Linked DNA regions of Collimonas fungivorans Ter331. The protein of the gene in region 1 interacts with the protein of each later gene in a pairwise test. Links are inferred from orthologs where the notes say so. Each region holds a gene or a part of one and is shown on either strand. Other genes may lie near its edges.

Region 1 (5,183 bases):
CGTGCGGGCGCCAGATCTTGGCCGCGAACGGCTCCACGATGGCGACGCCGAAACCGTTGGCGACCATGGCGTAGCGTGTGTGCGAGGTGTGCGTCTGGATGGTGTAGTTGGGGCGGATCGCGGCCGAGTTCAGGGTCGACAGTTCGCGGTCGTAGGATTGCGCGCTGTTGGGCATCCAGCCTATCACGTTCTCGCCGTCGAGGTCTTCGGGCACGATGATTTCCTTCTGCGCCAACGGGTGGGTCGCCAGCATCGCGCACAGCACGGTGGCTTCCATGATCGGTTCGACTTCAATGCCGGCGAACGGCGGGAACGCCAGGCTCAGCGCCATGTCGACCTTGAGGTCTTGCAGGCTGACCAGGATTTCGGGCACGGTGCAGCTGTCGATCTTGACCGAGACATCGGGATGCTGCTTGAAGAAACGCTGCAGCACTTCCGGCAGCAAGGTGGTGGACAGCACCGGCAGGCAGGCGACGGTCAAGCCTTCGGGCGCTTCATGGCGGATATTGCCCGCCACCTGCATCAGCCGCTCCAGTCCCAGGAAATTTTCTTCCACCGCCTTGTAAAAACGCACGCCGGCATTGGTCGGCTCGAGGCGGCCCTTAGCGCGGTTGAACAGGCGGAAACCGAGGTCGGCCTCTAGATCGGCGATCAGGCGGCTGATCGCCGGCTGGGTCACGTGCATGCGGCGGGCCGCTGATACGCTGGTGCCGGAAATCATCAGTGAACGGAAAGCCTCGATTTGTCTGAAACGGATCATGATTTTATGCCAATGCAGGGAGTGGTTGTAACGCTCTATAACAAACTGCTATGGCGCATACAAATTTGTGAGTGGACATGATATTCCATTCTTGTGACACTGTCTGCACTGGACATATTGATATCGGCATAGCCAGCAATAGCCAATAATTAGCCACACCGATTTTACATTGAACGATGTTTCAATGAGTGCAGCGGCGGGTCTGTTCTGCCGCTTGTGCAAGACGTTTTCTGGTTATGCTCCAGATTTGCCCACAAGGCGCCCTGTTTTAAGAGATTTCGAGGCCCTCACAAGGTGGCTTTCGGATCCTGGGGTCAAGCTAAACCGCCAAAGCCGCAACTCTGCCGATCAGCATTCCTGCTTCCTTCCCGCCGCATCCCATCCTCCACGCCACGTCCCTTTTGCTGCTGTCAGCGAATGAAATAACCCGAGACTTTCCAGCTGCCGTCTTTTTCACGCATGGGCGTGATGGTTTCCGTCGCCGATTTTTTGTTTTCGAACTGCGTCTCATACTGGATCACCACATATTCGCCATCGGGCGCGCCAGGCAGGGTGGTTGCATATTCCGTGCTTTTCAGCTCACGCATTTTTACCGGACCGAGCGGCGCCCGTAACGAGCGGATCCCGGTTTCCCATGTGTTTTTTGCGATGCCGGTCTTGAAGAATGTGCCTGCGCGTTCCCAGCTTTCACCGAATTTGCCGGCGTCGGTCAGCGTCATCCAGGTTTTGGCTGCGGTTTCGGCTTGCTGGATGAGTTCGGCTTGCGGATCCGCGGCGAAGGAGGGCGTGGCGGCGGCCAGCAGTGCAACGGTGACCAGCGTCAGTATGGTTTTCATTTTCCTAGCCTCCGGATGAACTGCTGCCATATTGGAAAGTACGCTCAAATCATAGGGGTTGCAACGAGCATACGCAATGTCCGTGACAATATAGAATTGGGGCAACTCTATCAGGAAGCCTACATGTATCGTTTGCCGACCACCGCCACCGCACCGTTTTGCCCTTCCGAAGTTGCCGGCACCATCGCAGTGCCGAGCAGCGGCCCGTTCTGGAAAAAAATCCTCAGGTTCGTCGGCCCCGGTTTGCTGGTCTCGGTCGGCTACATGGACCCCGGCAATTGGGCCACCTCGATCCAGGCCGGCTCGCAGTTCGGTTACCAGCTGCTGTTCGTGGTGCTGGCGTCCAGCCTGGCCGCAATCGTCCTGCAATGCCTCAGCATGCGCCTGGGCATCGCTACCAACAAGGACCTGGCGGTGCATTCGCGCGAGAACTACAGTCCGCGCGTCAGCAAGGGCATGTGGTTTTTCGCGGAGATTTCCATCATCGCCTGCGACCTGGCGGAGGTACTGGGGTGCGCGCTGGCGTTCAAGCTGCTGCTCGGCGTCTCGCTGCCGGCCGGCGTGCTCCTGACCGCGTTCGATACGGTGCTGGTGCTGGGTTTGAAAGGCAAGGGCTTCCGCCAGATCGAAGCCATCATCCTCGGCCTGGTGCTCACCATCGCGGCCTGCCTGTTCGTCGAGCTGGTGTTCCTGAAGCCGGACTGGCATGCGGTGGCGGCCGGCATGCTGCCGTCCTTGAGCGCGCTGTCGAGCCGGGAACCGCTGTACCTGGCGATCGGCATCCTCGGCGCCACCGTGATGCCGCACAACCTCTACCTGCATTCATCGATAGTGCAGACGCGGGTAGTGGAAAAGAACGACCGCAGCCGGCGCCAGGCGATACAGCTGTCGCGGCTCGACACCATCGTCTCGCTGCTGCTGGCGCTGCTGATCAACGGCGCTATCCTGGTGCTGGCGGCGAGCGCGTTTCATGCCACCGGGAATACGTCGGTAATCGATATCGACCAGGCGTATCACCTGCTCGATCCGATTACCGGCAGCGCCGCCGCCGGCATCCTGTTCGGCCTGGCGCTGCTGGCATCGGGACAGAGTTCGACTTTCACCGGGACCATCGCCGGCCAGGTCATCATGGAAGGTTTTCTCAATCTCAGGATCCCATGCTGGCAGCGGCGCCTGCTGACGCGCGGCCTGGCCCTGGTGCCGGCGCTGATCGGCGTGCTGACCTGGGGCGAGCATTCGGTGGGGCGCCTGCTGGTGCTCAGCCAGGTGGTGCTGAGCCTGCAGCTGCCGTTCGCCATGTATCCGCTGATCCGCCTCACCAGCCGGCGCGACGTGATGGGCGTGTTCGCCAATTCGTGGCTGACGGCGGCGCTGTCCTGGCTGCTGTTTGCGCTGATTTCGGCGGCGAATATCTGGCTGGTGCTGCAGGTGTTCGGTGTCGGCTAGTTGGAAAACGCCGGGATGCCGGTCTGCGCCCGTCCCAGGATCAGTGCGTGCACGTCATGCGTGCCTTCGTAAGTATTCACCACTTCCAGGTTGACCAGGTGGCGGATTACGCCGAACTCGTCGGAAATGCCGTTGCCGCCCAACATGTCGCGCGCAACGCGGGCAATGTCGAGCGCCTTGCCGCAGGAGTTGCGTTTCATGATGGAGGTGATTTCCAGCGAGGCGCTGCCGTCGTCTTTCATGCGGCCCAGCCGCAGGCAACCCTGCAGCGCCATGGTGATCTCGGTCTGCATGTTCACCAGCTTCACCTGCACCAGCTGGTTGGCCGCCAGCGGCCGGCCGAACTGTTTGCGGTCCATGGTGTACTGGCGCGCCGCATGCCAGCAGAATTCGGCGGCGCCGAGCGCGCCCCAGGCGATGCCGTAGCGCGCCGAGTTGAGGCAGGTGAACGGACCTTTCAAGCCGCGCACTTCGGGGAAGGCGTTTTCTTCCGGACAGAACACCTGGTCCATCACGATTTCGCCGGTAATTGAAGTGCGCAAGCCGACCTTGCCGTGGATGACTGGCGTCGATAATCCCTTCCAGCCTTTTTCAAGGACGAAGCCGCGGATCGCACCTTCGTCGTCCTTGGCCCAGACCACGAACACGTCGGCGATCGGGCTGTTGGTGATCCACATCTTGCTGCCCGAGAGCCGGTAGCCGCCGTCGACCTTGCGCGCGCGCGTCACCATGCTGCCGGGATCGGAGCCATGGTCCGGTTCGGTCAGGCCGAAGCAGCCGATCAGTTCGCCGCTGGCCAGCCGCGGCAAGTACTTTTGCCGCGTGGCTTCGCTGCCGAATTCGAAAATCGGCAGCATCACCAGCGAGCTTTGCACGCTCATCATGGAGCGGTAGCCGGAATCGATGCGCTCGATTTCGCGCGCGATCAGGCCGTAGCTGACGTAGCTCAGTCCGGCGCCGCCGTACTGTTCGGGAATGGTCGCGCCGAGCAGGCCGAGTGCGCCCATTTCGCGGAAAATCCCGGCGTCGGTCTGTTCATTGCGGAACGACATCAGCACCCGCGGCGCCAGCTTGTCGCGCGCGTAGGAGGCGGCGCTGTCGCGCACCAGGCGTTCCTCGCCGCTGAGCTGCTGCTCCAGCAATAGTGGGTCGTCCCAATGGAAGCTGGCGTGTGATGAGGGCATGTGTATTCTCCAAGATCGTTTGCTGTTGCAATCTGCTTGTCTGGCAGAGGGGATTGATTTACATCTCGCCGTGCGGTTCGATAGCGGCGCAGATTTTCGCCATATTACGGCTTTTACTTATAGTTGCATTCTTGCGTCCATTGTAACCTTGGGCACGCATCTCCGAATCAATGCGCAGCATGGGCCGGGCAGCATCGTCGCCTGATAAACATGAACCAGGAGGCATGAGTGAGGAAACAGTTATGTTGGACCATTCTATCAACCGCATTTTCCGGCATCGCCTGTGCCGGCGACGACAGCTCCGCCGGACTTGACGGTTTTGAATTCCATGGTTACCTGCGTGCCGGCGGTGGCGCTGCAATCGGCGGCAGCGGCGGTGCGCAGCCTTGTTTCCAGTTGGCGAGAGCTGCCAGCAAATACCGGCTCGGCAACGAGTGTGAGAACTACAGCGAACTGGAAGCGCGGCAAAAACTGTTTGGCCTGGCAAATGGCATGGTCGTCAGCGCCGATGTGATGGCCAGCTTGTACAATCCCGGCAATGTGTTTCCGCATTTCAATTCCAGCACCAATGGCGCCGTCCGGCTGCCTCAGGCCTACCTGCAGGCGACCAATCTGCCCGGCATGAATCCGCAGGCGCGCCTATGGGCCGGCCGGATCTACTACCACCGGCACGATATTCACACGATAGATTATTATTACTGGAATCCAAGCGGCCTCGGCGCCGGCGTCGACAACGTCGCCATCAACGGCCTGCAGTACAGCTATGCTTTGTTCCGGCAAGACGCGCAGTTCCAGGCCCGGCTGGCGAATCGCCACGACTTCCAGGTAGCCGGCATCCGCACCAATCGGAATGGCGAATTGCAGCTGGGCCTGTCGCTGATGCAAAAACCCGCCGGGGTAGATGGGCATGGCGGTTTTTCCTTGACCGCGCAGCATAAGCAGGACCAGCTGTTCGGC
Region 2 (2,778 bases), 1.4 Mb from region 1 along the record:
TGATCATGAGTTTCCACGGGGTGCCGAAGCGTACCTTGCTGCTGGGCGATCCTTATCATTGCGAGTGCCAGAAAACCGCGCGCCTGCTGGCGCAGCAGCTGGGGCTGGGGCCGGAGCAGTATCAGCTGACTTTCCAGTCGCGCTTCGGCAAGGCCGAATGGCTGCAGCCGTACACCGCGCCGACCTTGCAAAAACTGGCGAAGCAGGGCGTCGGCCGGGTCGATGTGATGTGTCCGGGTTTCACCAGCGATTGCCTGGAGACTTTGGAAGAAATTGCGATAGAGGCGAAACAGGATTTCCTCAGGGCAGGCGGCAAGGAATTCCATTTCATTGCTTGCCTGAACCAGGCGCCGGCCTGGATAGCTGGCATGGCTTCGCTGGTAGAAGAGCACATGATCGGCTGGCCTACCACCGAGAGCGAGCGAGAAGAGTTGCAGCAGCAGGCTGAGGTGTCGCGGCAACAGGCTGTGCGCCTTGGCGCCAGCCAATAGAACAGCCTATCTGGTGTAGAAATTTTGAGTGACGGTGCGCCGCTCCGGCAAGGCGCAACTATAATGAGCGCCCGATGCCGGGTGCATATGGACGATTATTGCTTGTTTTGCAAGTTGCAAAGGCGATCAGCCAAAGTCAATATAATGCGATCAGTTGCGAATAGCTGATCCAGCTTGCTGCAAGCAAAATATAAACGACCAGAAATGCGGAAATTAACGGTAGTTTCACGATATTTCCCTTTTTTGTTTGTTGCGATGTGGCAACTTTCAATTGTTTGAGTCCACGCCTACAGCTTAGTTCCTATGTCGCGTTGCAGCAAACCCTGGCTGGTAAATGTTGTTTCAAATTGTTGCCAGGATGGATGGGATTGATGCGCGTTTGATGCATTCCCCCGGCAACCGGACCACGGCCCGCGGCCAAATCAGGGCGCTCATTTTTTAACCCTTGAAAAAGTAAGGGCATAGCCTCATTTGGCTTCCTATACTTAGTAAGTTATTGATTGTTGGAGATTTTTGAATGGAACACATGGAAAATCAGAACGAACAGGCGCAAACGGAAAAGAGCCAGGTTGCCGAAGATGCAGCGGTAATTCCCGAAACGACGCTGGAAGTCCAGTTGTCGGAAGCACAAGCCAAGATCGCGGAAATGCAGGACGCTTTCCTGCGCGCCAAGGCCGAGTCGGAAAACATCCGCCGCCGGGCCCAGGAAGACATTGCACGTGCCCACAAGTTTGCGATTGAAGGCTTTGCCGAAGCGCTGGTGCCGGTCAAGGACAATCTTGAAATGGCGCTGAAGATCGAAACGCCTTCGCTGGAATCGCTCAAGGAAGGCGTGGAAATGACGCTCAAGCAGCTGTCGTCGGCCTTCGAAAGAAATCGTTTGCTGGAAATCTCGCCTGAAGTTGGCGAGAAGCTGGACCCGATGAAGCACCAGGCAATCTCGACTGTGCCTGCCGAGCAGGACGCCAATACCGTGGTGACTGTGTTGCAAAAAGGCTACACCATTGCCGATCGTCTGTTGCGGCCGGCCCTGGTCGTCGTGGCGCAAGGAAAATAGAAAAAAACGCCAGGAGCGAGCAGTTTAGCGCTTGAAAGCGCGCTTTCGCTCCCTATATTCAGACCATCCAAACATTCATCAGTTATTCAGTAAAGGACATACACCATGGGTAAAATTATCGGCATTGACTTGGGTACCACCAATTCTTGCGTTTCAGTGATTGAAAACGGTCAGCCAAAAGTGATCGAAAACTCGGAAGGCGCGCGCACCACGCCTTCCATCATCGCTTATCAAGAAGACGGCGAAATCCTGGTCGGCGCACCTGCCAAGCGCCAGGCTGTGACCAATCCGACCAACACGCTGTACGCCACCAAGCGTCTGATCGGCCGCAAGTTCGACGAAAAAGAAGTGCAGAAAGACATCGCGTTGATGCCTTACCAGATCATCAAGGCCGACAACGGCGATGCATGGGTAGGCGTACGCGACCAGAAACTGGCGCCGCCGCAAATTTCCGCAGAAGTATTGCGCAAGATGAAGAAGACCGCTGAAGACTACCTCGGCGAAGAAGTTACCGAAGCCGTGATCACGGTGCCGGCTTACTTCAACGACGCGCAGCGTCAAGCCACCAAGGACGCCGGCCGCATCGCCGGTCTGGACGTCAAGCGCATCATCAACGAGCCGACCGCGGCTGCGCTGGCTTTCGGCCTGGACAAGGCAGAAAAGGGCGATCGCAAGATTGCCGTGTATGACCTGGGCGGCGGTACTTTCGACGTCTCCATCATCGAAATCGCCGATGTCGATGGCGAAAAGCAGTTTGAAGTGCTGTCCACCAACGGCGATACTTTCCTCGGCGGCGAAGACTTCGACCAGCGCATCATCGATTACATCCTGGACGAGTTCAAGAAGATCAACGGCATCGACCTGAAGAAGGATGCGATCGCCTTGCAACGCATCAAGGCCTCGGCCGAGCGCGCCAAGATCGAATTGTCGTCGTCGCAACAGACCGAAATCAACGAACCGTACATCGCCATGGCGAACGGCGCGCCGATCCACCTGAACCTGAAGATGACCCGCGCCAAGCTGGAATCGCTGGTGGAAGAGCTGATCGCCAAGACCATCGAGCCGTGCCGCATCGCCATCAAGGACGCCGGCGTCAAGGTTTCCGACATCGACGACATCATTCTGGTCGGCGGCATGACCCGCATGCCTAAGGTGCAGGAAAAGGTGAAGGAATTCTTCGGCAAGGAACCACGCAAGGACGTCAATCCGGATGAGGCTGTCGCCGTTGGC

What was found. Proteins that work in one complex are often made in the same cells at the same time.
Region 2: the proteins of CFU_RS13395 (region 1) and grpE interact in binary tests that used the Escherichia coli proteins (3 or more experiments, as listed by UniProt). The link is inferred for Collimonas fungivorans Ter331 from one-to-one orthologs.

What each region holds. Positions count from the first base shown.
Region 1 is NC_015856.1:3,083,614-3,088,796, reverse strand. What follows is about bases 990-3,880. They hold CFU_RS13395 (Nramp family divalent metal transporter), read left to right. Parts: upstream 990-1,719; coding sequence 1,720-3,042; downstream 3,043-3,880. Other genes in these bases: CFU_RS13390 (acyl-CoA dehydrogenase), read right to left, coding at 3,039-3,880; CFU_RS13400 (DUF4019 domain-containing protein), read right to left, coding at 1,171-1,596. In the rest of the region: CFU_RS13405 (LysR substrate-binding domain-containing protein), read right to left, coding at 1-760; more of CFU_RS13390, read right to left, coding at 3,881-4,226; CFU_RS13385 (maltoporin), read left to right, coding at 4,455-5,183. UniProt on the Escherichia coli protein: H(+)-stimulated, divalent metal cation uptake system. Involved in manganese and iron uptake. Can also transport cadmium, cobalt, zinc and to a lesser extent nickel and copper. Involved in response to reactive oxygen.
Region 2 is NC_015856.1:4,528,574-4,531,351, reverse strand. It holds grpE (nucleotide exchange factor GrpE), read left to right. Parts: upstream 1-1,008; coding sequence 1,009-1,548; downstream 1,549-2,778. Other genes in the region: dnaK (molecular chaperone DnaK), read left to right, coding at 1,654-2,778; hemH (ferrochelatase), read left to right, coding at 1-491. UniProt on the Escherichia coli protein: Participates actively in the response to hyperosmotic and heat shock by preventing the aggregation of stress-denatured proteins, in association with DnaK and GrpE. It is the nucleotide exchange factor for DnaK and may function as a thermosensor.